Regions from separate parts of the Serratia sp. Nf2 genome, predicted to be linked through region 1. Evidence: predicted binding sites of a transcription regulator. Region 1 holds the regulator's gene; the other holds the start of a gene.
The links. The regulator CRP, encoded in region 1, controls carbon source genes, mostly activating them, when cyclic AMP is high. The targets are predictions, from matches to a motif close to ATGTGANNNNNNTCACAT.

Region 1 (15,227 bases):
CCAACGACCGTAACGACGGCCACGCCATCGCGACCCTGCACGGCAAGCTGGACGCCATCGACGCCTGGACCATCCGCTCCCGCGCCGCCAGCCTGCTGCACGGCCTCGGCTTCTCCAACGAACAGCTGCAAAGCCCGGTGCGCGACTTTTCCGGCGGCTGGCGCATGCGCCTCAACCTGGCGCAGGCGCTGGTGTGCCGGTCGGACCTGCTGCTGCTCGACGAACCGACCAACCACCTGGATCTCGATGCGGTGATCTGGCTGGAGCGCTGGCTGAAAAGCTATCCCGGCACGCTGGTGCTGATCTCGCACGACCGCGACTTCCTCGATCCGATCGTCGACAAGATCCTGCATATCGAACAGCAGACGATGAATGAATACACCGGCAACTATTCGTCGTTTGAACGCCAGCGCGCCACCAAGCTGGCGCAGCAGCAGTCGCTGTATCAGCACCAGCAAGAGAAAGTGGCGCACCTGCAAAGCTATATCGACCGTTTCCGCGCGCAGGCCACCAAGGCCAAGCAGGCGCAGAGCCGCATCAAGATGCTGGAGCGCATGGAGCTGATCGCCCCGGCGCACGTCGACAATCCGTTCACCTTCAGCTTCCGTCCGCCGGAAAGCCTGCCGAACCCGCTGCTGCGCATGGACAAAGTCAGCGCCGGGTATGGCGATAAAGTGATCCTGAAGTCAATCAAGCTGAACCTGGTGCCCGGCTCGCGCATTGGCCTGCTCGGCCGCAACGGTGCCGGTAAATCGACGCTGATCAAACTGCTGGCCGGCACCCTGGAACCGCTGAGCGGCGAGATAGGCCTGGCGAAAGGCATAAAGCTGGGTTACTTCGCCCAGCACCAGCTGGAATTCCTGCGCGCCGACGAATCGCCGCTGCAGCACCTGAGCCGCATCGCACCACGGGTGCTGGAGCAGCAGCTGCGCGACTATCTGGGCGGTTTCGGTTTCCAGGGCGACAAGGTCAGCGAAGTGACCGAACGTTTCTCCGGCGGCGAGAAGGCGCGGCTTGTGCTGGCGCTGATCGTCTGGCAGCGCCCTAACCTGCTGCTGCTCGATGAACCGACCAACCACCTGGATCTCGACATGCGTCAGGCGCTGACCGAGGCGCTGATCGATTTCGAAGGCGCGTTGGTGGTGGTCTCGCACGACCGTCACCTGCTGCGCTCCACCACCGACGATCTGTACCTGGTGCACGACGGCCAGGTCGAGCCTTTCGAGGGCGATCTCGACGACTACCAGCAGTGGCTTGTCGACCTGCAGCGCCAGGAAAGCCAGCAGGACGCACCGGAAAAAGAGAGCGGCGGCAACAGCGCGCAGGCGCGCAAGGATCAAAAACGCCGCGAGGCGGAGTTCCGTACGCAGACCCAGCCGCTGCGCAAGCAGATCGCCAAGCTGGAACAACAGATGGAAAAACTGGGCGCCGAACTGGCGGCGGTGGAGGCACAGCTGGCGGATTCCGCACTGTACGACATCAGCCGCAAGGCCGAGTTGACCGACTGCCTGCAAAAGCAAAGCCAGGCCAAATCCGTGCTGGAAGAGACGGAAATGACCTGGCTGGATGCGCAGGAACAGCTGGAACAGTTAACGCAGGCGTTCGAAGCCTAAGCTTCAGGCCTTGTAAAAAGGCCTATCCCCCAGAATGGTCGCGCGGTGCATGATGCGCCGCTGCGGCAGATAATCCGCGTTCGCGTAGTGCTGCGTCACGCGGTTATCCCAGATCGCCACGTCATTTTCCTGCCAGCGCCAGCGCACCTGAAACTCCGGTTTGGTGATGTGAGCAAACAGGAAATTCAGTAAAGCGTCGCTCTCTTTCGGCGCCAAATCGACGATCCGCGTAGTAAACCCTTCATTGACGAACAACGCCTGCCGGCCGCTGACCGGGTGAGTACGCACCACCGGATGCAACAGCGGCGGATTTTTCTGCACCGCCAGCTGCCAGCGCTGATGCTCCTCTTCACTGCCGCGATGCTTGTGTTCCGGGAACGACTTGGTGAAGTCATGCTCCGCGCGCAGCCCCGCCAACAGCGTTCTGAACGGCGCCGACAGCGCCTCGTAGGCCGCGATGCCGCTGGCCCACAGCGTGTCGCCGCCGGTGGAAGGCAGCGTCTTGGCCGCCAGGATCGCCCCCAGCGGCGGGTTCTCGATAAAGGTCACGTCGGTGTGCCAGTTATCGTTGTCCGGCGGGTTGTCGTCGTGGGTATCGAGCACGATGATCTCTTCCACGTCGGTGGCGTGCGGATAGACCGGATGGATATGCAGATCGCCGAAGCGGCCGGCCAGATCGCGCTGCTGCAGCGGCGTGATCGGCTGATTGCGGAAGAACAGCACCTGATGCTTCAGCAAGGCATGATAAAGCTGTTCAAACTGCCCGTCGCCCAGCGGTCGGGCCAACTCGACGTTTTCCACCAGCGCCCCGATGTAAGGCCCCAGCGGGGTGATATTCAGACGTTCGTTCATTGCTGTACTCCATGCCACGGGGTCAATCGGCGCTGCAGGGCACGCAGCCCCAGCTCCAGCCCAAATGCAATCACCGCAATCACGCCGATGCCGGCCAACACCACGTCGGTCGCCAGAAACTCACCGGCGGATTGCACCATAAATCCCAGGCCGCGCGTGGCGGCGATCAGTTCAGCGGCCACCAGCGTCGACCAGCCGACGCCCAGCCCGATGCGGATGCCGGTCAGGATCTCCGGCAGCGCGCTCGGCAGCACCACGAAACGCAGCACCTGCCAACGCGTGGCGCCCAACGCGCGGGCGGCACGCACCCGCACCTGGGCCACGCTGCGCACGCCGGCCACGGCAGACAGCGTCACCGGCGCGAAGATCGCCAGATAAATCAGCAAGATCTTTGAGGTTTCACCGATGCCGAACCAAATCACCATCAGCGGCAGATAGGCCAGCGGCGGCACCGGGCGATAGATCTCAATCAGCGGATCGAGGATGCCGCGCACCGTGTCGTTCAGCCCCATGGCGATGCCCACCGGGATGCCGACGATCACCGCCGCCAACAGCGCTACCAGAATGCGTCCCAGGCTGGCCGCCAGATGTTGCCACAGCGTGGCGTCCATAAAACCCTGCGGGCTGGCGATGGCGATCAGCTGGTGCAGCACCTGCTGCGGCGCCGGCAAAAACAGCGGGCTGATCAGCTGCAGCGCCGTCACGCCCCACCAGACGATCAACACCGTCAACAGCGTGGCGCTGCTCAGCCAAACATTGCGCGGCACGCTGAAACGGCGCGCCGCTTTGCCCTGCGGCTGCGCCGCGGCCTTCAGAGTGGAATGCAGGCTCATAGCAAGGCCTCGCGCTGTTGGAAAACTTTGCCCAGCACGTATTCGCGCTGCGCGATAAATTCAGGATCTGACTTGATGGCGCGGCAGGCTTCGCCGTCGGCATAGCGTTGGCCGAAGTTCAGCGACAGCCGCTCCACCACTTGCCCTGGCCCCGGCGACAGCAGCAGCAGTTCGCTGGCGAGGAACACCGCCTCTTCGATATCGTGGGTGATCAGCAGCACCTGTTTGCCGGTCTCACGCCAAATGGTCAGCAACAGCTCCTGCATTTGCTCGCGGGTGAACGCGTCCAGGGCGCCGAACGGCTCGTCCAACAACAACAGCCGTGGATCGGCGGCCAGAGCGCGGGCGATGCCGACGCGTTGGCGCATGCCGCCGGAAAGCTGCCAGATAAAGTGCTGTTCATACCCCGCCAGCCCCACGCGCTGCAGCATCTGCTCCGCCACCTGGCGGCGCTGCACCTTGCCGACGCCGGCCAGCTGCAGGCCGAACTCGACGTTGTCCACCACGTTGCGCCACGGCAGTAAGCCCTCATGCTGGAACACCACGCCCCGTTCGGCGCTCGGGCCGTGAACGGGCGTTCCATCCAGCGTGATGCTGCCAGCTGAAGGCTCGATAAACCCGGCGATCAAATTCAGCAGCGTGGTCTTGCCGCAGCCCGACGGGCCGAGCACCACCACCAGTTGCCCGGTGGCGATCTGGAACGACACGTCACGCAGCGCGGGCCGCCCCTGATACTCTGCTGAAAGATGATTGACGTTTAGCATCCTGCTTCCTTACGACTGCGGCGCAGCCTGCACCTGTTTCACAAAGCGGTCGGTCACGTAAGCGCTGTAGTCGCTGTCGACCTGCGGGATCTTGCCCTGCTGCTTGAGGAATTCGGCGGTATCGCGGATCGCCTTGTCCACCGGCTGGCCGAGTTGGGCAACCTGATCCGCCACCGGCAGATAACGGTTTCCCTTCACCAGCTCAGGCACCTGCGCTTCCGGCACGCCGCTCAGGCGCGCCAGCGTGCTGAGATGGCTTGGATCTTTCAGCCACTGTTCCGGCGCCGCCAGGTAGGCCTTTTGCGCCTGCAGGGCGCTGGCGGCAAAGGCGGTCACCACGTCGGGATGTTTCTCGGCAAAGTCTTTGCGCACCACCCACACGTCCAGCGTCGGCGAACCCCATTCGCCCACCTGCGCGGAGTCGGTCAACACCTTGCCCTGTTTGGCCAGTTCGTTGACCACCGGCGCCCAGACGTAAGCACCGTCGATGTCGCCGCGCTGCCAGGCGGCGGCGATGGCCGGCGGCTGCAAATTGAGGATCTTCACCTGCTCAGGCTTAATGCCCCAATGCTTGAGCGAGGCCAGCAGGCTGTAATGGGTGGTGGAGATAAACGGCACCGCAATGCGCTTGCCGATCAGATCCTGCGGACTTTTGATGTCATTCTTCACCACCAGCGCTTCGGAGCTGCCGAGCTGCGAGGCGATGAGGAACACTTCAATGGGGAGTTTCTGACTGGCGGCCACCGCCAATGGGCTGGAGCCGATATTGCCGATCTGCACGTCGCCGGAGGCCAGCGCACGCAGCACGCTGGAGCCGCTGTCGAACTTACGCCAGTCGACGGTCGCGCCGGACCGTTTGGCGAAGCTGTTTTCCGCCTGCGCCACCTTGGCCGGTTCTGCCGACGTCTGGTACGCCACGGTCACGTCCACCGCGTAGGCGCTGGCTGCGCTGAGCGACAGCGCCAACAGCGCCGCGTTGCGTAAGGAAAAGAGTTTGCCCGCCATGTTCCGCTCCGTTGATAAAAATCTGTTCAGTTGCTGACAGTTTTATCTGAGCGATGACGGGCGATAAAAGAATAAAAAAGTCTTCTTTATTACCTTGAGTAATATAAACGCAGATTACAGCGCGATCTTTCCGCGCAGGAACACATGAGCATAACCGCCGAGCAGCGTGCGATCCCCTTGCAGTTCGCAGAACAGCTCGCCGCCGCGCGCTGACATCTGCCGCGCATGCAGCCGATGGCGGCCGAGACGCGCCGTCCAGTAAGGCATCAGCGTGCAGTGCGCGGAGCCGGTGACCGGATCTTCACCGCCGTCGAGCGTGAAATAGCGCGACACGAAGTCCACGGTATCACCCGGCGCGGTAACGATCACCGCACGCTCCGCCAACGCGATCAGCGCCGGAATGTCCGGCCGCAGCGCGCGCACCTGCGCCTCGCTTTCCAGCACCACCATCAGCGCTTTCGCCTGCCACACCTCCTGTGGCTGCACACCCAGCAGCGCCGCGAGGCCCGCCGGTTCAGCCACCTTCTGCGGCGGCCGCGCGGGGAAGTCGAGCACCAGCCGTTCCCCGTCCTGCGCATCGCGCTTGACGAACAGCTCGCCGCCGGCCGATCTGAAACGAATATCCTGCAGCGCCGGATTGATCGCGCTGAACATCACATGCGCCGCCGCCAGCGTGCCGTGGCCGCAAAGATCGACCTCGCGTTCCGGGGTAAACCAGCGGATGGCGGTCATGTCGCCGTCATCCCAGACAAAGCTGGTTTCCGGCAGGCCGATCTCGTTGGCGATCGCCTGCAGCCGCGCCGCCGGCAGCGGCTGCGTCAGCAGGCACACTCCGGCCGGGTTGCCGCGCAGCCCTTCACCGGTAAAGGCGACCACGTGATAATAATTTTCCGCCATCGTTCGCTCCTTAATGCCAGATCAGTAACACACAGGCTGCGGTCAACAACCCCATGGAAACGTTGAAGATAACCCAGGCCTTTTTGCTGCGCAGCAGGCGGCCGATCACGGTGCCGAACGCCAGCCAGATAATGCCGGCGACGATGTTGACCACCAAAATGCCCAGCGCGATCGCCGCAATGGACCCGTTGTACTTATCGCCTGCCAGGCTGAAGCTGGCCACCGCCCCCAGCGCCATCAGCCAGGCTTTCGGATTGAGGAACTGCAGCAGCCAGCCCTGATACAGCCGCACCGGCTGCGGCGGCGCCACGTCGGTTTCCAGTTTTTCATAGGCGGCGGTGGCGACTTTCCACGCCAGCCACAGCAGATACAAACTGCCGAGGATTTTCAGGATCAGGTGCAGCGACGGGTAGACCAGGATCAGGCTGCCGACGCCGAAGGCCACCAGCAGCAAAATGCTTTGCATGCCGAGCATGATACCGATCATCAGCCACAGCGATCGCATAAAGCCGAAGTTGGCGCCAGAGGTGGTCAACAGCAGGTTATTGGGGCCAGGCGTGATGGCGGCGACCCACAGGAAGCCCAGCATCGAAAGGAATAAACTCGGTTCCATGGCACGGGTGCTCCTCACCCACGGCGCTTTTTTGCAGTATCATTGTTAATTCTTGGTATTGAAGCTAACAGTGCGCTAGGGATCTCACAATAGCCGCCCACAACATTTTTACTCAGCCTATGCCTAACACCTTTCGCCCTCTGACCGGGGCCAGTAACCCGCACCTGCAAACGCTGTTGCCGCGGTTGGTGCGCCGCCGCGTGTTATTGAAACCGCATTGGCAACGGCTGGAATTGCCCGACGGCGATTTCGTCGATCTCGCCTGGAGCGAAGATCCGGCGCAGGCGCGCGACAAACCGCGTGCGGTGCTGTTCCACGGCCTGGAAGGCAGCTTCTACAGCCCCTACGCGCATGGCCTGCTCAACGCCTGGCGTGAGCGTGGCTGGCTCGGCGTGGTGATGCACTTTCGCGGCTGCAGCGGCGTGCCCAACCGCAAGCAGCGCATCTACCACTCCGGTGAAACCGAAGATGCGCGCTTCTTCCTGCGCTGGCTACGTGACCGCTACGGCGAGGTGCCGACCGCGGCGGTAGGCGTTTCGCTCGGCGGCAACATGCTGGCCTGCTATCTGGCGCAGCAAGGCGCCGACAGCTTGCTGCAGGCGGCAGTGGTGGTCTCGGCGCCGCTGATGCTGGAGCCTTGCGCCTACCGCATGGAGCAAGGCTTCTCCCGCGTTTATCAGCGCTACCTGCTGGGGCAGCTGAAACAAAACGCCACCCGTAAGCTGTTGCACTACCCGGACACTCTGCCGCTCAAGCTGTCACAGCTGAACGGCTTGCGACGCATCCGCGAATTCGACGACGCCATCACCTCACGCATTCACGGCTTCAGCGACGCTATCGACTATTATCGCCGCTGCAGCGCCCTGCCGCTGTTGCCGGCTGTCCAGACGCCGCTGCTGATCATCCATGCGAAGGACGATCCCTTCATGACCCATGAGGTGATCCCCGACGTCGCCGGCCTGCCGCGCAATATTGAATATCAGTTGACCGAGTTCGGCGGCCACGTCGGCTTTGTCGGCGGCACGCTGAAAAAACCGCACATGTGGCTGGAGCATCGCATTCCGGCCTGGCTTTCCCCTTATCTGGACATCCCGACGTGATCATTCCCTGGCAAGAACTGGCAACCGACACCCTGAACAGCCTGATCGAATCCTTTGTGCTGCGCGAAGGCACCGATTACGGCGAGCACGAACGCTCGCTGGAACAGAAGGTGGAGGACGTGCGCCGCCAGCTGAAAAACGGCGAAGTGGTGCTGGTGTGGTCGGAACTGCACGAGAGCGTCAACATCATGCCGCGCGGCCAGTTCCGCGCCGGGCAGGAAGAAATTTAGTGGCGATCGGTTCTATGACTGACGGAAAAAATCAGGTAACAATGGGGCATTGCAAACCAGCGCGCGCCATTTTTTCCTGACATAGAGAGCGTCAACAAGAGCCACAATAATCCCCTGACCCCGGCGCATTCAACACGGAGTGACAACCACCATGTCTGCCAAACATCCCGTTATCGCGGTGACCGGTTCCAGCGGCGCCGGTACCACCACCACCAGCGTGGCGTTCCGCAAAATATTCCAACAGCTCAACATTCGCGCCGCCGAGTTGGAGGGTGACAGCTTCCACCGCTACACCCGGCCGGAAATGGACGCGGCGATCCGCAAGGCGCGCGATCTGGGCAGACACATCAGCTATTTCGGCCCCGAGGCCAACGACTTCGGCCTGCTGCAGCAGAGCTTTATCGACTACGGCAAGAACGGCACCGGCCGTTCGCGCAAGTATCTGCACACCTACGACGAAGCGGTGCCCTACAATCAGGTGCCGGGTACCTTCACCCCGTGGGAACCGCTGCCGGCGCCGACCGACGTGCTGTTTTACGAGGGGCTGCACGGCGGCGTGGTCACCGAGCACCACGACGTGGCAAACCACGTCGATCTGCTGGTCGGCGTGGTACCGATCGTCAACCTGGAGTGGATCCAGAAACTGATCCGCGATACCGGCGAGCGCGGTCACTCTCGCGAAGCGGTGATGGACTCGGTGGTGCGTTCGATGGAAGATTACATCAACTACATCACGCCGCAGTTCTCGCGCACCCACATCAACTTCCAGCGCGTGCCGACGGTGGACACCTCCAACCCGTTCGCCGCCAAGGCGATTCCCTCACTGGACGAAAGCTTCGTCGTGATCCACTTCCGCGGGCTGGATCAAATTGACTTCCCCTATTTGCTGGCGATGCTGCAGGGCTCGTTTATCTCGCACATCAATACGTTAGTGGTGCCGGGTGGCAAGATGGGGCTGGCGATGGAACTGATCATGGCGCCGCTGGTGCAGCGGCTGCTGGAAGGCAAGAAGATCGAATAAACGCGTTGAGCGCGGCGCCGGGCCGCGCTCCGTCTCGATTACGCCGGGTGGCGGATCTCGAAACTGTGGGTCACCGTGGCGGCCTTGTTAAGCATCAACGCCACCGAGCAGTATTTCTCTGCCGACAGGTTCACCGCACGCTCGACGATCTTGTCGGTCAGGTCCTGGCCGGTAACGATGAAATGCAGGTTGATATGGGTGAACAACCGCGGGGCTTCTTCACGGCGCTCGGAGGTCAGCTTCACCTCACAGTCGCGCACGTCGTTGCGCCCTTTTTGCAGGATGGACACCACGTCGATCGCGCTGCAGCCGCCCACCGACATCAGCACCATCTCCATCGGGCTGGGCGCTTTATCGCCGGCGTTGCCATCCATCAGCACCTGGTGGCCGGAGGCCGATTCACCCAAAAACGTTAACCCTTCCACCCATTTAACTCTTGCCTGCATTCTGGTCACTCCGGTTAATTTCTTAAAATCAGGGTACGCTTTCGCATAGAAACAGGCAACGTAACCTGATGCTAATCATGCTGAAGCGAGACAACACGAGACACCCGCCTTACTCTGTGCTACAAACAGAGCCGCAATAAATCTTTCCGGGACACTGAATTTCAGGGAAACGCCCAGAGAAAGGCTCCTTTACCGGTATGTTAACAGAATGTAGCTTGCAGCGCTTACGGCAAGTTAATATGCTAGAGCGACAGCGTATTTTTATGACACGCCTCAAAACTTGCCGGTAGCCCTCGCTCATGACTGCGGCTACAGGCGGGTTTTACAGGGAACTCTGACCCCTGTGACACAAGGCAGCGATAACAACAGAGGATAACAGCGAATGGTTCTCGGCAAACCGCAAACAGACCCTACTCTCGAATGGTTCCTGTCTCATTGCCATATCCACAAATATCCATCGAAGAGTACGCTGATTCACCAAGGTGAAAAGGCCGAAACGCTTTACTACATCGTGAAAGGCTCCGTCGCGGTGCTGATCAAGGATGAAGAAGGTAAAGAGATGATCCTGTCCTACCTCAACCAGGGGGATTTCATCGGCGAGCTCGGATTGTTCGAAGAAGGCCAGGAGCGCAGCGCCTGGGTTCGCGCGAAAACCGCCTGTGAAGTGGCCGAAATTTCCTACAAGAAATTCCGTCAGCTGATCCAGGTGAACCCGGACATCCTGATGCGTCTGTCCGCCCAAATGGCAAGCCGCCTGCAGGTCACTTCCGAAAAAGTGGGCAACCTCGCCTTCCTGGACGTGACCGGCCGCATCGCGCAAACCCTGCTGAATCTGGCGAAGCAACCCGACGCCATGACTCACCCGGACGGCATGCAGATCAAGATCACCCGTCAGGAGATCGGCCAGATCGTCGGCTGCTCGCGTGAAACCGTTGGCCGTATTCTGAAAATGCTGGAAGATCAAAACCTGATTTCCGCCCACGGCAAAACCATTGTCGTCTACGGCACCCGTTAATCCCTGAAGAAACGGCGCAATCTGCGCCGTTTTTTTGTCTGCTTTCTGCCATGTGGCGCCGCCTGATCTACCACCCGGAAATCAACTACGCACTGCGACAAACGCTGGTGTTGTGCCTGCCGGTGCTGTTCGGCCTGCTGATAGGCCAGCTACAGCTCGGCCTGATGTTCTCTCTGGTGCCCGCCTGCTGCAATATCGCCGGTCTGGACACACCGCATAAGCGCTTCTTTAAACGTCTGATCGTCGGCGGTTCGCTGTTCGCCTTCAGCAGCGTGCTGCTGCAACAGGCCATGTTGTGGCACGTGCCGCTGCCGGCGCTGATGCTGGGCCTGGCACTGCTGCTCGGCGTCACCGGTGAAATCAGCCCGCTGCACGCCCGGCTGTTGCCGGCGGCGCTGGTGGCCGCCATCTTCGCCCTCAGCACGGCCGGTACGGTGCCTCTCTGGCAGGCGCCGCTGCTGTACGCCATCGGCACCGCCTGGTACGGCTTATTCACTTGGTTCTGGTTCAAGCTGTGGAAAGAGCAGCCGATGCGCGAGACGCTCAGCCAGCTCTACCTGGAACTGGCGGACTATTTCGAAGCCAAATACTCGCTGCTGACCCAGCATATTGATCCGCAAACCGCGCTGCCGCCGCTGCTGGTGCGCCAGCAAAAGGTGATGGATCTGATCAGCCTTTTGTACCAACAGCTTAATTTCCTGCCGCACGCCAACAACCTCGAGCAAAAGCGCCTGCAGCGCGCCTTTCAGGTGGCGATGGATCTGCAGGAGCACATCACCGTCAGCCTGCATCTGCCGGAAGAGGTGCAAAAGCTGGTGGAGCAGAGCCAGGCCGAAGCGATCATTCGCCGCAATGCTCAGGTGATCGCCGGCCGGCTGCGCGTGGTGGCGCACGATATTCTCTACCATCAACATTCGAAGCGCTTCTCCATGACCCACGAGCTGGCGGCGCTGGAAAAAATGGCGGCGCAGCATCCCGATAACCCGGTCGGCCAGTTTTGTTATTACCACTTCAGCCGCATCGCCCGCCTGCTGCGTACCCAGCATCCGTTGTACCGCCGCGATCTGATGCCCGGCCAACACCGCCTGCCGTTTTGGCCGGCGCTGGCCAGCTACCTGTCGTTCAAATCCACCGCCCTGCGCAACGCCGCACGGCTGGGCGTGACGCTGGCGATCGGCAGCAGTCTGGGCGCGGTGTTTAACCTGCCGAAGCCTTACTGGATCCTGCTCACCATCATGCTGGTAAGCCAAAACGGGTATAACGCCACCCGGGTGCGCATTCAGCACCGTGCGCTGGGCACGATTGCCGGGCTATTGCTGGCGGCCGGGCTGCTGCAGCTGCAGTTGCCGGAAGGCGAAACGCTGAGCATCATGTTGGTGATCACGCTGCTGGCCTACCTGGTTTCGCGCAAGAACTACGGGCTGTCGGTGATTGGCTTTACGGTCACGGCGGTTTACACCCTGCAGCTGCTGGCGCTGAACGGCTCGCATTTTCTGGTGCCGCGCCTGATCGATACGCTGATCGGCTGCGTGCTGGCGTTCGGCGGCACCATTTGGCTGTGGCCGCAGTGGCAAAGCGGGCTGCTGCGCAAGAATGCCCATCAGGCGCTGGAGAACGATCAAGCCGCGCTGCGGCTGATGCTGAAGCAACCGGAACCGGACGCCACCGCGTTGGCCTATACTCGCATGCAGGTTAACCAGGCGCACAACGCGCTGTTCACCTCGCTCAATCAGGCGATGCAGGAGCCGGGGTTCGCGTCGAACTATCTGGCGGACATGCGGCTGTGGGTCACTCACAGCCAGTTCATCGTCGAACACCTGAACGCCATGACCATTCTGGCGCGCGAGCACTACATGCTGACGCCGAAACTGGCGGAAGCGTATCTGCAAACCTGTGAAATCGCGCTGCAAAGCTGCCAGCAGCGGTTGGAATACGACGGCCCGAGCAGCGGCAACAGCGGCATCATGCAGCCGCCGGATCTGCATCCGGACATGCCCGTCACCGAGATGGAGCGCCACCTGCGGCGCATTTTGTCGCACCTGAGCGTGATGCACACCATTTCGTCGCTGGCCTGGCGCCAGCGCCCGCACCACGGCATTTGGCTCAAGCGCAAACTGCGCGATCAATAAGGGCGCGGCATGCCGCGCCCCGTTATATGCCGCGCGGGCTTCAGGCGTTGATCACATCCTGCACCGCCAGCTCGAACAGCGCCATGCCGGCCTCGATATCCTGCAGCTCCACCACCAGCGACGGCGCGAAACGGATCACGTTCGGCCCGGCGTTGAGGATCATCAACCCACGCGCGGCGGCGGCGGTGAGGAAGTCGCGCGCTCTGCCGTGATAATGCGGCGTCAGCTCGGCGCCAATCAGTAACCCCATGCCGCGAATCGCGGTGAAAATACCGTATTTATCACCGATATGCTGCAAAGCCTGCACATACAGCGCATGACGCTGCTCGATGCCGCTCAGCACCTCCGGCGTATTGATCACGTCCAGCGCCGCCTCCGCCACCGCGCAGGCCAGCGGGTTGCCGCCGTAGGTGGTGCCGTGGGTGCCCACCTGCATCACCGACGCAATTTCTTCGGTTGTCAGCATGGCGCTGACCGGGAAACCGCCGCCCAGCGCCTTGGCGGTGGTGAGAATGTCCGGCGTCACGCCATAATGCATATAGGCGAACAGTTTGCCGCTGCGCCCCATGCCGCTTTGCACTTCGTCGAACACCAGCAGCGCCTGATGTTGATCGCAAAGCTCGCGCACGCCTTTGAGGAAGCCGGCGTCGACCGGCGTAATACCGCCCTCACCCTGAATCGGCTCCATCACCACCGCGCAGGTATGATCGTCCATCACCGCCTTCACCGCCGCCAAATCGTTGAACGGCACGTGCACGATGTCGGCCGGCTTCGGCCCGAACCCGTCAGAGTATTTGGCCTGCCCGCCCACCGACACGGTGAACAGCGTGCGGCCGTGGAACGCGTTATAGAAGGCGATGATTTTGGTTTTGTACGGACTGTGGCGGGTGATGGCGTAATGGCGCGCCAGTTTGAACGCCGCCTCGTTGGCCTCTGCGCCGGAGTTGGCGAAGAACACCCGGTCGGCAAAGGTGGCGTCGATCAGTTTGCTTGCCAAGCGCAGCGCCGGTTCATTGGTGAAGACGTTGCTGGTATGCCACAAAGTCTCGCCCTGGCGTTTGAGCGCCTCGACCAGCGCCGGGTGGCAGTGTCCCAGCGCCGTCACCGCGATGCCGCCGGAAAAATCGATGTACTCTTTTCCCTGCTGATCCCAGACCCGGCTGCCTTTGCCGCGCACCGGCACAAACTGGGCGGGTGCATAAACAGGCAGGATCACCTGGTCAAAGGTGCTGCGGCTCACTGCGGATTTTTCAGTCATTTTCGGCTCCACCCTGAAAGTTTTTCAGCGCTATCGTAATATCAGATTGAAAACATAATCACGAAATATGCATAAAAAACCAATCAAGCGCAAATGCAAAACGCCTGACGGGCGAAAAAAACGCACCGGAGTTAACGCTTGAGGAAATTATCCAGCAGTTGATGGCCCTGCTCGCTGAGCACGCTTTCCGGATGGAACTGCACGCCTTCCAACGCCAAAGTGCGGTGGCGGATGCCCATGATCTCGTCGCGCACGCCGTCGCGTTCGCTCCAGGCGGTCACTTCAAAGCAGCCCGGCAGCGTATCGGCTTTCAGCACCAGCGAGTGATAGCGGGTCACGGTCAGCGGATCGCTCAAGCCGCGAAACACGCCGACGCCCAGGTGACGAATCGCCGAGGTTTTGCCGTGCATCACCGCGCGGGCGCGCACCACCTCGGCGCCGAACGCCTGCCCCAGCGCCTGGTGCCCCAGGCACACGCCGAGGATCGGCAGCTTGCCGGCGAAATGACGAATGGCGGCCAGTGAGATGCCCGCTTCATTCGGGGTACAGGGGCCAGGGGAAATCACCAGATGCTGCGGCGCCAGCCGCTCGATATCGGCCAGCTGCAGCTCATCGTTGCGCTTCACCAGCACCTCGGCGCCCAATTCGCAGAAGTACTGGTAAAGGTTATAGGTAAAGGAGTCGTAGTTATCGATCAGCAGCAGCATGTTAGGTCCGACAGAGAAAAATGCCGCCACAGTGTACTGATTTAACCCGCCGCTGCCGACGATAATTTCCGCTTACTTTTTACGGCCGCCGGTGATCGAACCCAGCACGCCGCGCAGGATCTGGCGGCCGAGATCGCGCGCCATGCTCTTGGCGGCGGTCTGGACGATGCCGTCGCGCTTGCCGCCGCGCGGGCCAGTGGAACCGAACAACAACTCGTTCAAGCCGTCCATCAGGCCGCCGCCCGCCTGCTGTTGTTGCTGTTGCGCCTGCGGTTGCTGCCCCTGCTGCGGGGTGCCGAGGGTGGCAAAGCCCCCCGACGACAGCTTCTCGTAGGCGGACTCGCGGTCGATCATATCCTCATAGCGGCCATACAGCGGCGACTTGTTGATCGCGCTGTTCAGCCCTTCCGCACCGAGCATGCCCATTTTGGATTCCGGCGCGATCACCATCGCCCGCTCCACCACGTTCGGCCGGCCCTTCTCGTCGAGGAATGACACCAGCGCTTCGCCCACGCCCAGCTCGGTGATCGCCGTTTCGGCATCGAAGGCCGGATTGGCGCGCAGGGTTTGCGCCGCCGTCTTCACCGCCTTCTGATCGCGCGGGGTAAACGCACGCAGCGCATGCTGCACGCGGTTGCCCAACTGGCCAAGTACGCTGTCCGGGATGTCGAGCGGGTTCTGGGTGACGAAGTAAATGCCGACGCCTTTGGAGCGGATCAGACGCACCACCTGTTCGATCTTGGT
Region 2 (15,227 bases), on a different contig from region 1:
GGTTTATTTTATCACGAAGATGTCCAATGATGTCCATTTTGAATCTTACATTTCGTTAAAGAAAAATCTAATGGATGCATTCTCTCGATATGCTAAGTTTGATGAAGATGTTGAGGTGAAATATGCTGCGGATAAATTGTCTTCAGAACTTTATTGCAAGATAGATAATGCTAAGCGACGGCTGGAAAGTATTAATTCTATGGCAAAGAGTATGTTGTGGATTGCATTAGTATACTTGGCTATTAAGTGGATTTTCACCGCTAGTTCTTAATTTTTTTTGGAGAGGCGTTTTTATACTGAGTTTTATTCATGATTATAAAAAAATAACTGGCAGTGGTAACTGCCAGTTATTATTGTTATAAATTGACCTCTACATCAATCCAGTCAATGCAAGATTGAGTTCTGCTATGATTGCCGGCTGTATGCCAAGTACCATCTCTAACACTAATGTTACTCAATCCATCTATTGGCAGGCATCTCCAATTGGATGGAGAACCAGGGACAATCCTGCCACTGCTACTATGTCCTCCAAATTGATAGAATAATGCTTGCTCCCTGCCATTTTTAGTACCAATTGCATGTGGGCAAAGTTCACGAATGTGTCCTTGATAAGTAGCAACAATTTGTTTTTGGTTTTCAATTGCATCTTTAATGATTTCATATGTGGACATATAGCATCCTTTGTATTAAAAAGTTACATGTGTAGTAGAAGAATAAAATTATAACTCTGATTTTATTTCTTACAGTGATACGCTTGGCAAATTTTCATTATTAATACGATGCATGGATATATTATTCTAAATGATATTTAAAAATCAATATCTGAGCTGGTTTTGTGGAATATCTTCAATAATATAAAGTTGATAATATTTTTAGAGTCTCACATGTAATTACTTAATGCTGCCTTTATGGAAGGGGTTAATAGATTGTGAAAATTAGCCAGATAATAAATAAAGTTAAATTTATTTTTACTGCTATGTGTTTTCAGAACTCACTATAAAAATTAAAATGAGCTCTGAAACGTAGTGTTTAACGCAATCTTTTTTCTGAAACGTCTGGAGGCATTACTGCTGATAGTAATACTGGAATAGACTCTAGCATTATTTTTCCATCCTTGACTTTCCGTTTTACATACTCGGGATATTTTTCAGGCAGATACACGTCTTCAAACCACCCTCTAAATTCTGAAAGCGCACTGTGAGGGTATGCATTTATTTCCGGGTCTAACTGTCTATAAGATTCAGGGAAGTTATGTCTTATTTTTATTTGTTCCCCATATTTTTCCGAAAGGGAATTTGCTCTCCAATAACGACCCCAATGGCTTCCTAAACTTCCATCTGGCATAATGGAATCATCGACAATAATATTATTTCTTATTAATGAGGCTATTATCGATGTTGCCTCATCAAACATCGTGAAGTACCCTCGCGGGGTCTCATTTAAAAGAATCCGCTCTTGAAATAATGACCAGCTCTTTGATATGGCGTCTGTTTCTTTATAGCTCAGACGCTCATATATATATTTGCGCAAACCAAATTTTGCTGCTTTTCGATAGTTTATTATGGCTTCATCTTTTTTAACCTGTGCAAAATGAGCATAATAGTCGGTTATGGCCATAACAATTTGCTCAGGAACTGCGTGTATAGTCCCTGTTATTGAATTGTTACTACTTAATTGTACATATAAACTATCTGGAGCTTGTTCCGTTTCCGTCCATTCTTTTATTAGCTCTTCTAATTGCCTTCCCCTTTGACGCCCTTGAGCTTCTCCTTTTTCCCAGTCTTGTGCTAATTGAATTATTGAGCTCGGAGCCATACCGCAAAATCTAGCTAGCCCTTGGAGAGATAGGAATGTTTCTCCATTTGGGAGAATGCCCATGCTAATGTTATCTACTTCTTTTATTGCTATAGGCGTAATGGAAAGTGATTGCTGCTTCATAAAGTATTCCTCAAATTAATTTTATTTTCCACTAGTGTGATTTTAAAAGGAATTAAAAAATATTTTATTGTTATGGACAAACCGATAGCAAGTAAATTTATCACTTCTAAGGTGAGATTCCTAACTCGACACTCAATCCCACTTATATAATTGAGATCTAGTTCACACTTATCAACGAACTATTCCTATGACCAGACATGCTCATTGCGTAACTCTCTAATATATTGGTCAAATTTGATCTGAAGTTCATTTTTCATCTAACAAGCATCATGTTTTGTTGCTTATCAGACCGTGGATTATGCTATTAGTCAAAAGTATTTATTATTGACAGTGTTATTAATTTGTTTGGTTAGTTTTTCGGGATGGACTTTGCCATTTAACTGGTATTCCCTGCATAAGTTTTGGCATGCTCTTCACAAGTCCCCTGGCGAGTATTACAACCAAAGTGAGTGGGGCCAGAAGCAACCCATTCGAACTATCTTCTTTCTATAACAATGGGATAGATAGGTTTTAATGGCTTTCCGCCACTTTCGTAGCTTTGGCTCATCTAATTATCTGGGGTAGATACGTCGCAAAGATAGTAGTCTGCGTGCAGAATGTAGCTGAGTTAATTACAGCTCATCGGCAAGAGAGTCAGTAATTAGCATTGAAAGCAATATGATAACTGTCTTTATTTAATTTAAATTACACTGTTCACTCAGGACTTTCATCGTACACTTTTTTAACCGCAAACCTGAAAATGAAATACCCTAAGAAAACTCCAGCTATGGAGGTCGCAACCCACAGATACTTAAAATTGTCGTCGGAGTAAAATACGAACCAGGCAATGGCCAATAGCGAGAGGACTACCACTCCACACCCTATGCCCTGAATAATTCTGGATAAAGCCGCTAGCATAAAGTTCTTCATACGTTAACCTTTGCAAAAAAGTACTGACAAATTTGGCTGAATTTCTTTCGATCTCTTTCCCAAACTGAGACGGCATCCTCGAATGGTCGGACTTTGTTTTCTAACAGAAAGTACAGCAGATCGAGGTTTCCCAGGCGTCTGAGTTGATCATACATCCGTGGGTTTCTTGCCCTCAAGTCGCGTGATGTATAGACAGAGCGCGATATGCTTGCCCCAGCGGTAAGAATGGAGCCAACGGCAACACCCGAGACAAGCCGTGGGATTATTTGTTTAGAGAATATATATCCCATGTTTGCGGTGGCTAACTGATTAAATGCGAATTTGCCGATGAGTTTTCCTGATGTTCTTATGGTCATGTCCTTAACATCTTCAAAATTGACTTTGCTGGCGAAATTTTCGATGAAGATATGAGCCACTTTTTCGATGCTCGCTTTATTGGCCATGCCTGACTTGATGAGTCTGATAAATCGCTCTTTATCTTGCGAGTTTAACCATCTGTTTTCAGTATCAATATAGTCGTAGCCCAGGTAGTAGAAATCTACCGGTACACTGATAAAGCCTTGTGCAAACCCGCGTACTAAATTGCTGTCAATGTTTACGGCATCCGCCATGTCGTTGGCTATCTGCTTTGCGCTTTTCATAGAAATCCTTTTCAATATGAACCGCCGAATCTAGCAGACTTTTTGTACGCAAGCCAATGTCCACCGGCAAACGGTGTGAACCCACCGCTCAAAATGTCACCAAAACTTCCCGCGATCTCTGAACCTCGTTGTGGCATAATGCGCGCCAAATCACATTCCCTATGTATAAAGAGCGAGCGCTGTGTTAAGCACCAACAACATCACCATGCAGTTCGGCAGCAAGCCGTTGTTTGAAAACATCTCTGTTAAATTTGGCGGCGGCAACCGTTACGGCCTGATCGGCGCCAACGGCTGCGGCAAATCCACCTTTATGAAAATCCTCGGCGGCGATTTGGCACCGACCGGCGGCAACGTGTTCCTTGATCCGAACGAGCGCCTGGGTAAACTGCGTCAGGATCAGTTCGCCTTCGAACAATACAGCGTGCTGGACACCGTGATCATGGGCCACACCGAACTGTGGGCGGTGAAGGAAGAGCGCGACCGCATCTACGCCATGGCGGAGATGAGCGAAGAAGACGGCTATAAAGTGGCCGATCTGGAAGTCGCCTACGGCGAGATGGACGGTTACACCGCCGAAGCGCGCGCCGGCGAACTGCTGCTTGGCGTCGGCATTCCGGTGGAACAGCACTACGGCCCGATGAGCGAAATCGCGCCGGGCTTCAAGCTGCGGGTGTTGCTGGCGCAGGCGCTGTTCTCCGATCCGGAGATCCTGCTGCTCGACGAACCGACCAACAACCTGGACATCGATACCATTCGTTGGCTGGAGCAGGTGCTGAACGAGCGTAACAGCACCATGATCATCATCTCGCATGACCGTCACTTCCTGAACATGGTCTGCACCCACATGGCGGATCTGGACTACGGCGAGCTGCGTGTCTATCCGGGCAACTACGACGAATACATGACCGCCGCCACCCAGGCGCGTGAGCGTCTGATGGCGGACAACGCCAAGAAGAAAGCGCAGATCAGTGAGCTGCAATCGTTCGTCAGCCGCTTCAGCGCCAACGCCTCCAAGTCCAAGCAGGCCACCTCGCGCGCTCGCCAGATCGACAAGATCCAGTTGGAAGAGGTGAAAGCCTCCAGCCGCCAGAACCCGTTCATCCGTTTCGAGCAGGACAAGAAGCTGTTCCGTAACGCGTTGGAAGTGGAAGCGCTCACCAAGGGCTTCGACGAAGGCCCGCTGTTCAACAAGCTGAACCTGATGGTGGAAGTGGGCGAGAAGGTTGCAGTGCTGGGCGCCAACGGCATCGGTAAAACTACCCTGCTGAAAACGCTGGTGGGCGATGCGCAGCCGGACAGCGGCACCGTGAAGTGGTCGGAAAATGCCCGTATCGGTTATTACGCGCAGGATCACGAATACGAGTTCGACGACACCCTCAGCGTATTCGATTGGATGAGCCAGTGGAAGCAGGAAAAAGACGACGAGCAGGCGGTGCGCAGCGTGCTGGGCCGTTTGCTGTTCAGCCAGGACGACATCAAGAAGCGCGTGAAGGTACTGTCCGGTGGTGAGAAGGGCCGCATGCTGTTCGGCAAGCTGATGATGCAGCGCCCGAATATTCTGGTGATGGACGAACCGACCAACCACCTGGATATGGAATCCATCGAATCGCTGAACATGGCGCTGGAGATGTACGAAGGCACGCTGATCTTCGTCTCTCACGACCGTGAGTTCGTCAGCTCGCTGGCAACCCGGATTCTGGAAATCACCCCGAACAAGGTGATCGACTTTACCGGCAACTACGAAGACTATCTGCGCAGCCAGGGCATCGTGTAACCCTCGTGGCAACGCATCAGGGCGGGAATTATCCCGCCCTTTTTTTATCCGTCATTCCCCGCCGCACACTTCGCAGTGCGGATCCTTTGGCAGTTTCATCTCCCGGAACTGCATGCTCATCGCATCGAACATCAAAAGCTTGCCGCGCAGCGGCTGACTGTACATTTTTCATAGTAAGCTAAGTGCCTCGGCCCCCTTGGCGTTATACAAAGGATTTACGTAAGGCAATATTTTACAAACTTTGCATTATTTCGATAAGACGCTCAGATGTAGCCTGTGCGTTCAAACAGCCGACTAGAGCAGGTCTTCTGAGATCAATATGCAATCGCCATAGCAATTAAATTTATCGAAGTCCTGTAATCCAAGATAGGTGTTGAAACTTAATCCCTCCCCATATTCGGCTTCCTGTTGAGATGTAATGCTGCAGGCTAGCGATAATGCCAGCAAGGTTTCATTCCAGTATGGACGTTTCATACCATGCCGAGAAATATGCGATGCCGAGCGAACACGTGACAAACGTTGAGGTCGTAGAATGCATGATTTATGGACTTCAACACCATCCGAGTCATCAACCAACAGGATCCGATAGACCTGTGTCTGAGACAGATTTTTGATGGCTGCTGACGCAAAGTCACTGTAGCCAATGATTATAAACGTGTCCCCTTTTTCTACTCGCAGCGGCGGTTCCCGGATAATCCGAACATCGGCCAGTATAGGGAGGCGCTCCTTCATCCGATTGGCATAAAGGTTATCCTGCATCACAATATAAACGTTCCCACCCTGACAATTAATAATGCTGTCATTAGCACAATAGGCCAGCAAGGCGGCGTCATCTTTCTGGTATTTCAATACCTCGGTTCTGTTAAATTTGTTATATTCGCCAAGTTCACACGCTGTCGAAGCCGGTAGGATCAAGGGAACGGATTGTCGGGTGTATAACGGTAATGCCGCCAAAGCGGCAAAACTGGAAAAATGCCCGACCACCACGTCAGCGCCCCATTCAATTAACTCAGCAGCGGCGCGTTTTCCTCCTGTCGCTGATTTCTCGTCGTTGACGATTTTCAACGTGTTTTGTTTGAATTCGGGGAAATGTTTGAGGCTATAATTGATAGCCTCAATAAAGGTCCATGTATGGCTATTGGCGTCTTTCTCTAACGCAATGGCCAGTCCGATTTTTTTCATCGTGTCGTCACAATCACCTGCTGGCTGTAGCTCATTGCCTTTTCTTCCGTCTCCTGCCGACTGCTCCCTTTAACGCCCAGAAAGCCAATAATGTCGTTCCCCAACGGCGGCCGTTTGATAACGCTGCCAAGCGGTGAGATGATTTTCAGCATGAAAGTGTTCGGATCCTGTGTGACGTGTTCAGGGACGCTGATGGTGTCGATGCGCCCAGCCGCGGAGATCAGGCAAAGCGCGAACGTATGTTTACCGGTTGGCGAATAACGCAGATAGTCCGGTTTCTGCCCAATCGCCACATCAATAACTGCTTTTATTGGGCAATAACCGGCGGAGATCCGGGCCATAAAATCGAGGCCGCCGCCGCCGGGCCGAGCGGCAATCTCAACGATGTAGGGCTTTCCCTGATGGAGTCTGATCTCTGCGTGCATCACGCTGCGCGTCAGTCCCTGTGCTACGGCACCGGCATGCACTGCTTCGTGCACGCGCTGCAGATCCAGGCCATCGAGATCGGTTGGCGTATGATGGACATCATCATCAAACGAGTTCCCTTCCAGTGTGACACGATCAACTATGGATCCCAGCACCGTTACGCCGTCCCAGGAATAGGCCTCGATCAGGAATTCACGCCCATCCAGGTACGACTCGACCAGCAGTGAGTTGGGACCCAATACGTCCGTGATCCCTTCATTTTTGAACTGGCTCATTTCTGTGATACCGATCAGCGCTTTGGGGAAGAACTCCGCCATTTGCTGAGGCGTGTCGACGCGGTAGACAAACTGGCTGGCCGAACCCAGTGTGGGTTTGAGGATCACTGGGTAACCGAGTACGGCTGCCGCCTCCAGTGCTTCAGGCAGCGTCGGTGTCAGCCGAAATTCTGGGTGAGGAGCCTGACCGGCGCGGTGGGCTTCGCGCATGGCGATCTTGTTGCGACTTTTTACCGCCGCATCGACCGGGATGCTCGGCAGGTGCAGAGTGTCTGCGATCATTGCCGCGGCGATCACGCTGTTCTCTGCGAAGGTGAACACCCCGTCAAAGTGAAAATCCTGATGCAGCTGAGCGGCCAGCGCCGTCAAATCGTTGATGTCCATACTATCGGAAATAAAGAATCGCCCGGCATGCCAGTGATCGCTGTCGGCCACCCCGGACAGCACATACAGCTCGATGCCGTACTGCTCCACCTGTTGGTAGCGTGAATTGTAGTAATCACCAAATTGTCCGACTTCAATCGCCAATAATTTCATTTTACTTTTCCTTTAAAGACCAGGGTGGATGCCAGGAGTGCTAGAAGAACCACAGCCAGCGCCAGTGCTACATAACCGGCAAGTACAGTGGTGTTATCGACCAGTTCGCCAATGGCGTAGGTCAGTACGACGGCTGACGTCAGTCCAATTGCGTTGCTGAAGCCGAAGAAACGGCCGGTGTAATGGGAGGGGATGGTGTTGAACATCAATGTGCGGCACGATATACGCGCCAGACCAAAACACACCGCGCCAAGCGGGAAGAACACCATCAGCCACGGCAGCGTAAATTGCGGCTGCAGGGCGATAAATGCCGCATTCGCCACGTAGCCGAACATGACTATTGTCAGTAAGGAAAAACGCTTCTGCAGGAACGGCGTCATGGCGGCGGCGATGGCCACCCCCACGCCGGCCAGCGCGTCAACCACGCCCAGGACGCCGGCACCGGAGGCGAAGTGTTTGGTGACCAGCAGCACCAGCAGCATATTGCTGACCGTCACAATGATATTGCCGACGCCATACAGCAGCATCAGCCAGGGTTTTCTCACGGTGGATAAGCTTGCAGCCGGCGTTACCTCAGAGACTGTGCTGCCTTCGGACACGTCATCAGACTCTTGCACACGCGGCGTCAGCATGAAGAACAGCACCGCACTGGCGATGAAGGTGATGGCGTTCAGCACAAACACGAAATCCACACCAATCAGTTGGATGAGGAACCCGCCGATTGCCACCGATGTCAAGGCGCCAATTTGCACCGCCATTTCGAGTTTGGCATTGAAGGCAGCCATTCTGCCTGATTCAACCGAGTCTTTGATGATGGCATTATTGGCCGGGAAGAACATGGCCATGGTCATGGACAGCATAAAGCTGCAGACGAAAATGACCATCGAGGGATCGGTGAATGTATTGATGCCTGCCAAAACGCCAATGACGATGGCTGCGTTGACCACGTTGGTGATGATGCAGATCTTCTTTCTGTCATAAGTATCTGACAACTTACCGAACAACACCGAGAAGAAGGCTTGCGGCAGCGCAATCAGGATGAACAGAGTGCCCACGGCTTTCGCCGTTCCCATGCTCTGTGAAATGATCAGCGCATTGGCGATGGTGAGGATTCCGCTTCCCAGGGTGGAAACCAGTGACGCGGCAAGGATTAAATTTTCGTTTCTTTTGCTGGTCTGACGGGGTGTGACATTCAGAAAAATGGTTTCATTACTCATTCGTTAACTCCGTGAATGACATGCTGACTGATTTGCTCGGACAGTGCCGGGGCGATCTTAAAAATAGAGGCATCGCACGCTTCAACGGCGATGCATCCGGTGACATCGTGTCGGCCCCAGTAAGCAGTGCCTTGCCGTTTTTGAGCCGGCAATTCAAAGTAGGGCGACACAACGACATCCACCTGGTCGTATTTAACGCGTAGCCGGTCAAGCAAATACCGCTTACACGCCTGCAGGTCGTGACTGTCTGGCGGCATCGAGTAGGAAAATCGACTGGCACTCACTTTAAGCATCCGACGTTCCGGCGACGGTACACACCATGATCGCTGTTCATCTCCCATCGTCAGCACCGGCTTTAACAAGCACGCACGGGCATCGTTGAGGTGCACGTCAAGGTGTACCTGGTATTGCGGTGCCGGAGCGATACCTGACCGGTCAATGTGTCGGGTGAGAGGACGGCTCGCCGTGCAAATCACCGCCGTGTAGCTTTTACGCTCACCGTTAATGCTAAAATGTCTCCCCTCCCGAATGGTGCCGAGATCTACGCGCGTATGCGGTTTCAACACGATGCTGCCCGTGTTTGCCAGCGCCTGGCACAAATGCGCATACACCTTTTGTGCATTGAGAAGAATGGCGTCATGGCCGACGAAGAGCCGCCGATTGGCACTAGGCATGCGCAACAGGCTGCTCTGTGTCGACAACACGGGATCCTGGATGTCATAACCTATAGCCAGCGCATCATACAGCTGCGCCAAACGACGACAATCGGCGTCATCCACCACACGAATGGATTGCGTCTGACAACCGACTGTTTCGCTGCCGGCGTCGATGAGTTGGCGCCAGAAAGCAAGCGAGTGCGCAGCCAGCGGTTGCAATGCGGCATTGTTTTCGTGCACGTGTTTCCACAGGCGACCATGCGCCCACGAAAGATTGGCGGTGTTCGGAATGGCGGCGGCATCATACAGCTCAACGCTTGCGCCCTTACGGGCGCAAGCCAGCGCAGTCATGACGCCGGTAATGCCGCCCCCAATGATGGCGATGTTAGGACGCATATGACCCACTGTTGGTGAAGGTGGCGATCGGAGGCAGTTCAGGCAAAGCCCATTGTTCACTGCCGTTCAGCGGATTGGCATTCACGATAGCGTGGTGCAGATCAATCATGATCAACCCCAAACCGTCGACGAGGACCCGTAACTGTTGATTTATTGCCTTCAGGCTGATGCCGCTTTCTTCCGCAACCAGCTCCTGCAAGCGCCCAATATGGCGCAGGCACCAGTCAGCCAATCGGCTTTGACTGAACGTCTCGAGACGACAGGTCAGAGCCAGGCGCTGACGCATGGTGTCGACCAGCAGAGGAGTATTGGCCTCATCGTCATTCTGGCGCAATTCCCAGCGTTGTGTGGCGTATGCACGGGCAAGCGCATTCCAGGCGGAAATCAGCCGTTCGTTAAGGATTTGACTGAGGGCATCCCGGCTGAAATTGTTCCGGTTGTGCTCCGGGCTGGTCAGGCAAAGATAGAAACGGGCATAGTCGCGAGGCAGGGTTTTTACCAGATCGCGAGCCCAGATCAAATGGCCGCGACTGGTCGAAAACTTGGCGTTTTCCAGCTCGTAAAACTCATTGGGCACGATGGTGTCAGGCAACAGGTACTTACTCTCATGCGCCATCAGCAAGGCAAGATGTGTCACTCCCCAAAAATAGGAGTTGTCGAAGCCGAGGAAATACGCCAGGCGATTGCCGGTTTCTGCACGCCAGGTTGCATCCGTCGGCGCCGCGGTGTTTTCGCCACAGGCGTTGCAGTACATCGATGCCGGCATTCCCTCCGCCCAGGCGTTGAGCACTTGCCCCTCCGTGCCGGGGAAATGCGATGGCAATCCCCAGGCAATGGGGTAAGTGATAGGGAAATCGATCAGCTCTCGGCTGAACAGTTCCGTCATCAGCTGAAGAATGTGCGGGCGCCAGCTGCCTTTTTTCGCGGCGTAATAACGCTCCAGCTCGGCTCTGTATGCTTCCACCGGGAACACCAGGATCTCCGTTTCTCTGTATTCCAGTGATTCGTAGGGGGGCAATGTCGCCACCGGGTTTTTTAATCCATCAAAGTTGTTGGGGTGTCCGCAACTTTCACACAATCCACCGCGGGACTGCGCCAGGCAGGTCGGGCATTCACCGGATACGAACGACTCCACCATAAACGTATCGCGGTGTGTCGAGTACGGCAGCCTGACGGTTTTGAGCCGGAACTTGCCCTGCTCGTGTAGGGGAGACAAAAAGGCATACACCATTTCTTTATAGCCGTCGTCGAACGGGGCATAGCCATCCAGCTCGACTCCCCAGTCATTCAGACTGTGCCTGATATCATCGGCGGCCTGACGGCACAAATTTTCCGGTGACGTGCCCAGTTTGTAAGCGCTGGTGACAACATAGGTTTGGCTGTCGTCAGTGCCGGTCGCGTAATTGACACTCTCTCCGGTCAAACGCAGGTAGCGAGCGTAAATGTCGCCGGCTAAATAGGGGCCGGCCATATGGCCAACGTGCAAATCGCCATTGGGCGTGGGCGGTGGAGCAATAACGAGCGTTTTAGACATGGTCAGGCACCTGATTTTTTTGTTGGTGACGTTGAGCAAAACGCACGGTCATCTCGGCGTCCCACCAAATGCTGTACATTTCAAATGGCTCATGGCTTTCATTGAGCACACAGTGCCGGGTGAATGGCGGAAACTGCACGGTATCACCGGCTTTAAAGTGCGTTTTTTTTCCTTCGCAAACGATAAAGGCCTCCCCCTTAATGGCGATGAAGATCTCGTACTCGTGATGTTCATGTGGTGTGGAGGCGGTGCCGGGTGCAATAACGCACCATGAGCTTTCAAACGGCGCATTCAGCTCGGGCCATGGCATCAAGCGTTGGGCGTGCAGATTGTTCTCGAATCGCATATTGATGCGATCAAGTGGTTTGAAGGAATGCATTTTATTTCCCTAAAATCAGGCCGTGATGTCGTCAAGAATTTCTTTTGAACGGAAAGCCAGCACACTCAGTAGCGAATCAGCAATGCCATGCGTGTTTTCGTTAACCCCTTGTAAATGGAGAGAAACGCCAGGGGCGTAGGGCAATACAGCACGGTAATTGCGGTCGACACGGATCTGTTCGATATCGAGTTGATTCGACAAGCTTTCGAAGAGCTCAGGCGTTTTATTCTTATACCCCGTGCCCAACAGCACCACGTCAAAACGTGCAGAGTGTGTGAGGCCTGTCTTGTTATCTTTCCAGGTGATCAACACGCCTCCGTCATCATTTACCGCATGTAAAAGATCGCATTGTGTCAGCATCGCCGCCCGGCTCTCGCCGCGCAAATCCTGCAAATAATGGAAGCGGTAGAGCCCTGACAAGGTTGATGGAGCCACGCCGGAATAATTGGTGGTATGCATCGCCGCCAGAGTCTTTTCGCGGGTCGTATTGTCGCAATTAAAATACGTGTTGATATAATCGTTCTGAAATAACGTGTTTGTGAATTGGCTTCCTTCATAATTCACAAGCCCGATGGATCGCATGATCATAGTGATATTGGCTACCGGGAAATGTTCAATGCAGGATTGATACATTTCTGCACTGCTTTGTGCGCCACCGATCACTGCGATGCTGCTAATGCTGTCGCTATTTATGCGTTCAAGGGCCGTCAGGTAATTGGCGCTGTGGATCACATTATCCGGTGACACATGCTCAAAAACTGCCGGTATGTTGAGATCGCGACCCGCTCCGAAAATAAGGTGATTGGCAAGATAGCTGTCACCATTTTCAACGGTTACATGCCAGCCGGTAATTTTCCCTTCCGGTGCAAGTTCCGGCCTCACCGCCACTACTTTGCTATTGTAAACAACCTGTGTTTTTGCCAGACCATCTGCCACCCACTGTAAATAATCCGAAATCTCTTTACGGTAGGGATTAAACGTCTGCAGGTTGACAAAGTTGTCCAATCGTTTGGTTTTGTGCAAAAAATTGAGAAAGCTGAATTGGCTGGTCGGATCGCGTTGCGTAACCAGATCTTTCAGAAAGGAAACCTGAGATTGCGCTTCGGGAAATAACATCCCCCGGTGCCAGCAAACAGAGTCGCTTTTCTCCAAAATAAGAGACGAATTGATATTGTGGGTTTCAGTACACTCTTCAAGTGCGATACCCACAGCGAGGTTTGACGGGCCGCAGCCAATCATTAATAGGTCGGTGTGTTGCATAAAATTTTTCCTAAATCCATTTTGTATATAACAAACTCCACATTATTGATTGCGGATGATTGCCACCTGTCATTCCCTGTAAAAAACTTCTTCTGCTAATTATGTTATTTTAAACAACCATGTTATTTGTATGGTGAAGAGAAACTAGCACTCCATAAATTTTCAAACAATACACATAAAGCCACAAACATTAACTTCAGAGTAACATTTTGAAATGCGCTTTAGCGACAGGATAATCCGCATGTATGAACAGTATTTCTTAGGGTTGTTTAAACGCTAAATAGCAGGATTAATTTAAGGTGCTATAAATTTAATGAATGTTTATTATGGTTTTTATAATTATAACTGCCCATGCAGTGAAAGGAATTTTACTGTATAGTAATGACTCAGAAGGAGTAATCTCACCATATCGGTAGGCTTGATATATTAATCAGGTCATGATGACGAACAGAGGTAATGAGGTGGTAAACAGCATGACAACAGTGATCGAAGTGCTCCAATACACGTTAAAACCCGGAACAGGTGCTGTATTTCACGATCTGATGAAAGATCAGAGTGTACCTCTGCACCTGAAAATTGGGGTGAACGTATTACGCTTTGGTAATTCACTCCATGATCCTGATAATTATTATCTGGTGCGGTCATTTCTAAACGTGTCAGAAATGGAAAGCCAGCTTACTCAATTTTATTCGGATGTCCGCTGGCGTGAAGGTCCACGCAGCGCAATTGTTAATATGATCAGCGGCAGCCATCGTGTGGTCATGCCGGCTGATCCGTTGATCTAATACGCACTCAGTGATAATTAGAGCAGCAACCCATATGTATTCCGGTGAGCTTGTTGCCGATTCTCATATTTTTTCAGCTTAATTGTGATAAAACTGCATAGCTCAGAGGTGCTTTACTTACATAAAAGTATCGGAAAATATATTATGCCACGATTTTCCAACATCGACTTCTCAAGGCACTCATGACGAACTCGTCATTCCCCGCCGCACACTTCGCAGTGCGGATCCTTTGGCAGTTTCATCTCCCGGAACTGCATGCTCATCGCATCGAACATCAACAGCTTGCCGCGCAGCGGTTGACCATAGTCGGCCAGCAGCTTGATGGCTTCCATCGCCTGTAGGGTGCCGATGGTGCCGACCAGCGGCGCCATCACGCCCGCTTCTACGCAGGTGAGGGCGCTGTCGCCGAACAGCCGGCTCAGGCAGCGGTAGCAGGGCTCGCCCGGCTGATAGGTGAACACGCTGAGCTGGCCTTCCATGCGGATCGCCGCGCCGGAAACCAGCGGCTTGCGCTGCGCGTGGCACCGGCGATTCAGGGCGTCGCGCGCCGCCACGTTGTCGGTGCAGTCCAGCACCAGATCGCAGGCGGCGATCTCTGCCGCAACTGCCTCATCTTCCAGTCGGCCGTCGATCGCGTCGATGCGGATATGCGGGTTGATGGCGCTCAGTTCGCGCTTGGCGGAGGCGACTTTGCTCTGGCCGATGCGATCGTCGCGGTGCAGGATCTGGCGCTGCAGGTTGGAGAGCGAGACGGTGTCGAAATCCACCAGCACCAGATGGCCGACGCCGGCCGCCGCCAGGTAAGGCGCGGCGGCGCAGCCCAGCCCGCCCAGCCCGGCGATCAGCACGCGGGCGGCCTTCAGCTTCTCCTGGCCGTCGAAGTCAAAGCCGCGCAGCACGATCTGGCGGTTGTAGCGCAGCGCTTCGGCGTCGGTCAATTCCGGCAGCATGCTCAGCTCCTCAGCAGGGCGTTGAACGGCTCGATCTCCACCGTTTCACCCACCGCCACCGAACCGCGTTCGCGCTCCAGCACGATGAAACAGTTGCCCTGACTGTAGGAGCTGAAGACGTGCGAGCCCTGGTGGCCGGTGGTGCTGACCTCCAGTTCGCCCGCGGCGTTGCTGCTGAACACGCCGCGCTGGAAATCGAGGCGGCCCGGCGATTTCTTCAGTGGGGTCAGCGCGCGCGCGCGCAGGCGCGGCGGCAGGCGCCAGTCGCTGTGGCCGGCCAGCTTCGCCAGCAGCGGCTGCACCAGCTGGTAGAAGGTCAGGGCGGCGGAAACCGGGTTGCCCGGCAGGCCGCAGAACCAGGCGTGGCC

Region 2: a site for CRP is predicted at 3,627-3,644, ahead of C9411_RS15670 (ABC-F family ATPase). Genes of this name have one in related genera too.

What each region holds. Positions count from the first base shown of each region.
Region 1 covers NZ_PYTW01000012.1:14,686-29,912, forward strand. Annotated here, with positions in the region: gene C9411_RS22405 (ABC transporter ATP-binding protein) at 1-1,613, shown strand, start outside; gene tauD (taurine dioxygenase) at 1,617-2,465, opposite strand; gene tauC (taurine ABC transporter permease TauC) at 2,462-3,298, opposite strand; gene tauB (taurine ABC transporter ATP-binding subunit) at 3,295-4,062, opposite strand; gene tauA (taurine ABC transporter substrate-binding protein) at 4,072-5,067, opposite strand; gene C9411_RS22430 (PhzF family phenazine biosynthesis protein) at 5,182-5,964, opposite strand; gene C9411_RS22435 (LysE family translocator) at 5,975-6,577, opposite strand; gene C9411_RS22440 (hydrolase) at 6,697-7,677, shown strand; gene C9411_RS22445 (YheU family protein) at 7,674-7,907, shown strand; gene C9411_RS22450 (phosphoribulokinase) at 8,059-8,928, shown strand; gene C9411_RS22455 (OsmC family protein) at 8,967-9,374, opposite strand; gene crp (cAMP-activated global transcriptional regulator CRP) at 9,757-10,389, shown strand; gene C9411_RS22465 (YccS/YhfK family putative transporter) at 10,440-12,518, shown strand; gene C9411_RS22470 (aspartate aminotransferase family protein) at 12,559-13,776, opposite strand; gene C9411_RS22475 (aminodeoxychorismate synthase component II) at 13,908-14,483, opposite strand; gene C9411_RS22480 (helicase HerA-like domain-containing protein) at 14,556-15,227, opposite strand, start outside.
Region 2 covers NZ_PYTW01000006.1:250,141-265,367, forward strand. Annotated here, with positions in the region: gene C9411_RS15645 (hypothetical protein) at 1-271, shown strand, start outside; gene C9411_RS15650 (hypothetical protein) at 357-671, opposite strand; gene C9411_RS25620 (hypothetical protein) at 1,030-1,938, opposite strand; gene C9411_RS15665 (hypothetical protein) at 2,844-3,488, opposite strand; gene C9411_RS15670 (ABC-F family ATPase) at 3,670-5,262, shown strand; partial or broken gene C9411_RS15675 (molybdopterin-synthase adenylyltransferase MoeB) at 5,314-5,424, opposite strand; gene C9411_RS15680 (ABC transporter substrate-binding protein) at 5,557-6,444, opposite strand; gene C9411_RS15685 (acetyl-CoA carboxylase biotin carboxylase subunit family protein) at 6,441-7,682, opposite strand; gene C9411_RS15690 (MFS transporter) at 7,679-8,899, opposite strand; gene C9411_RS15695 (FAD-dependent oxidoreductase) at 8,896-9,951, opposite strand; gene C9411_RS15700 (class I tRNA ligase family protein) at 9,941-11,485, opposite strand; gene C9411_RS15705 (cupin domain-containing protein) at 11,478-11,864, opposite strand; gene C9411_RS15710 (SidA/IucD/PvdA family monooxygenase) at 11,880-13,124, opposite strand; gene C9411_RS15715 (NIPSNAP family protein) at 13,598-13,909, shown strand; gene moeB (molybdopterin-synthase adenylyltransferase MoeB) at 14,104-14,859, opposite strand; gene moeA (molybdopterin molybdotransferase MoeA) at 14,862-15,227, opposite strand, start outside.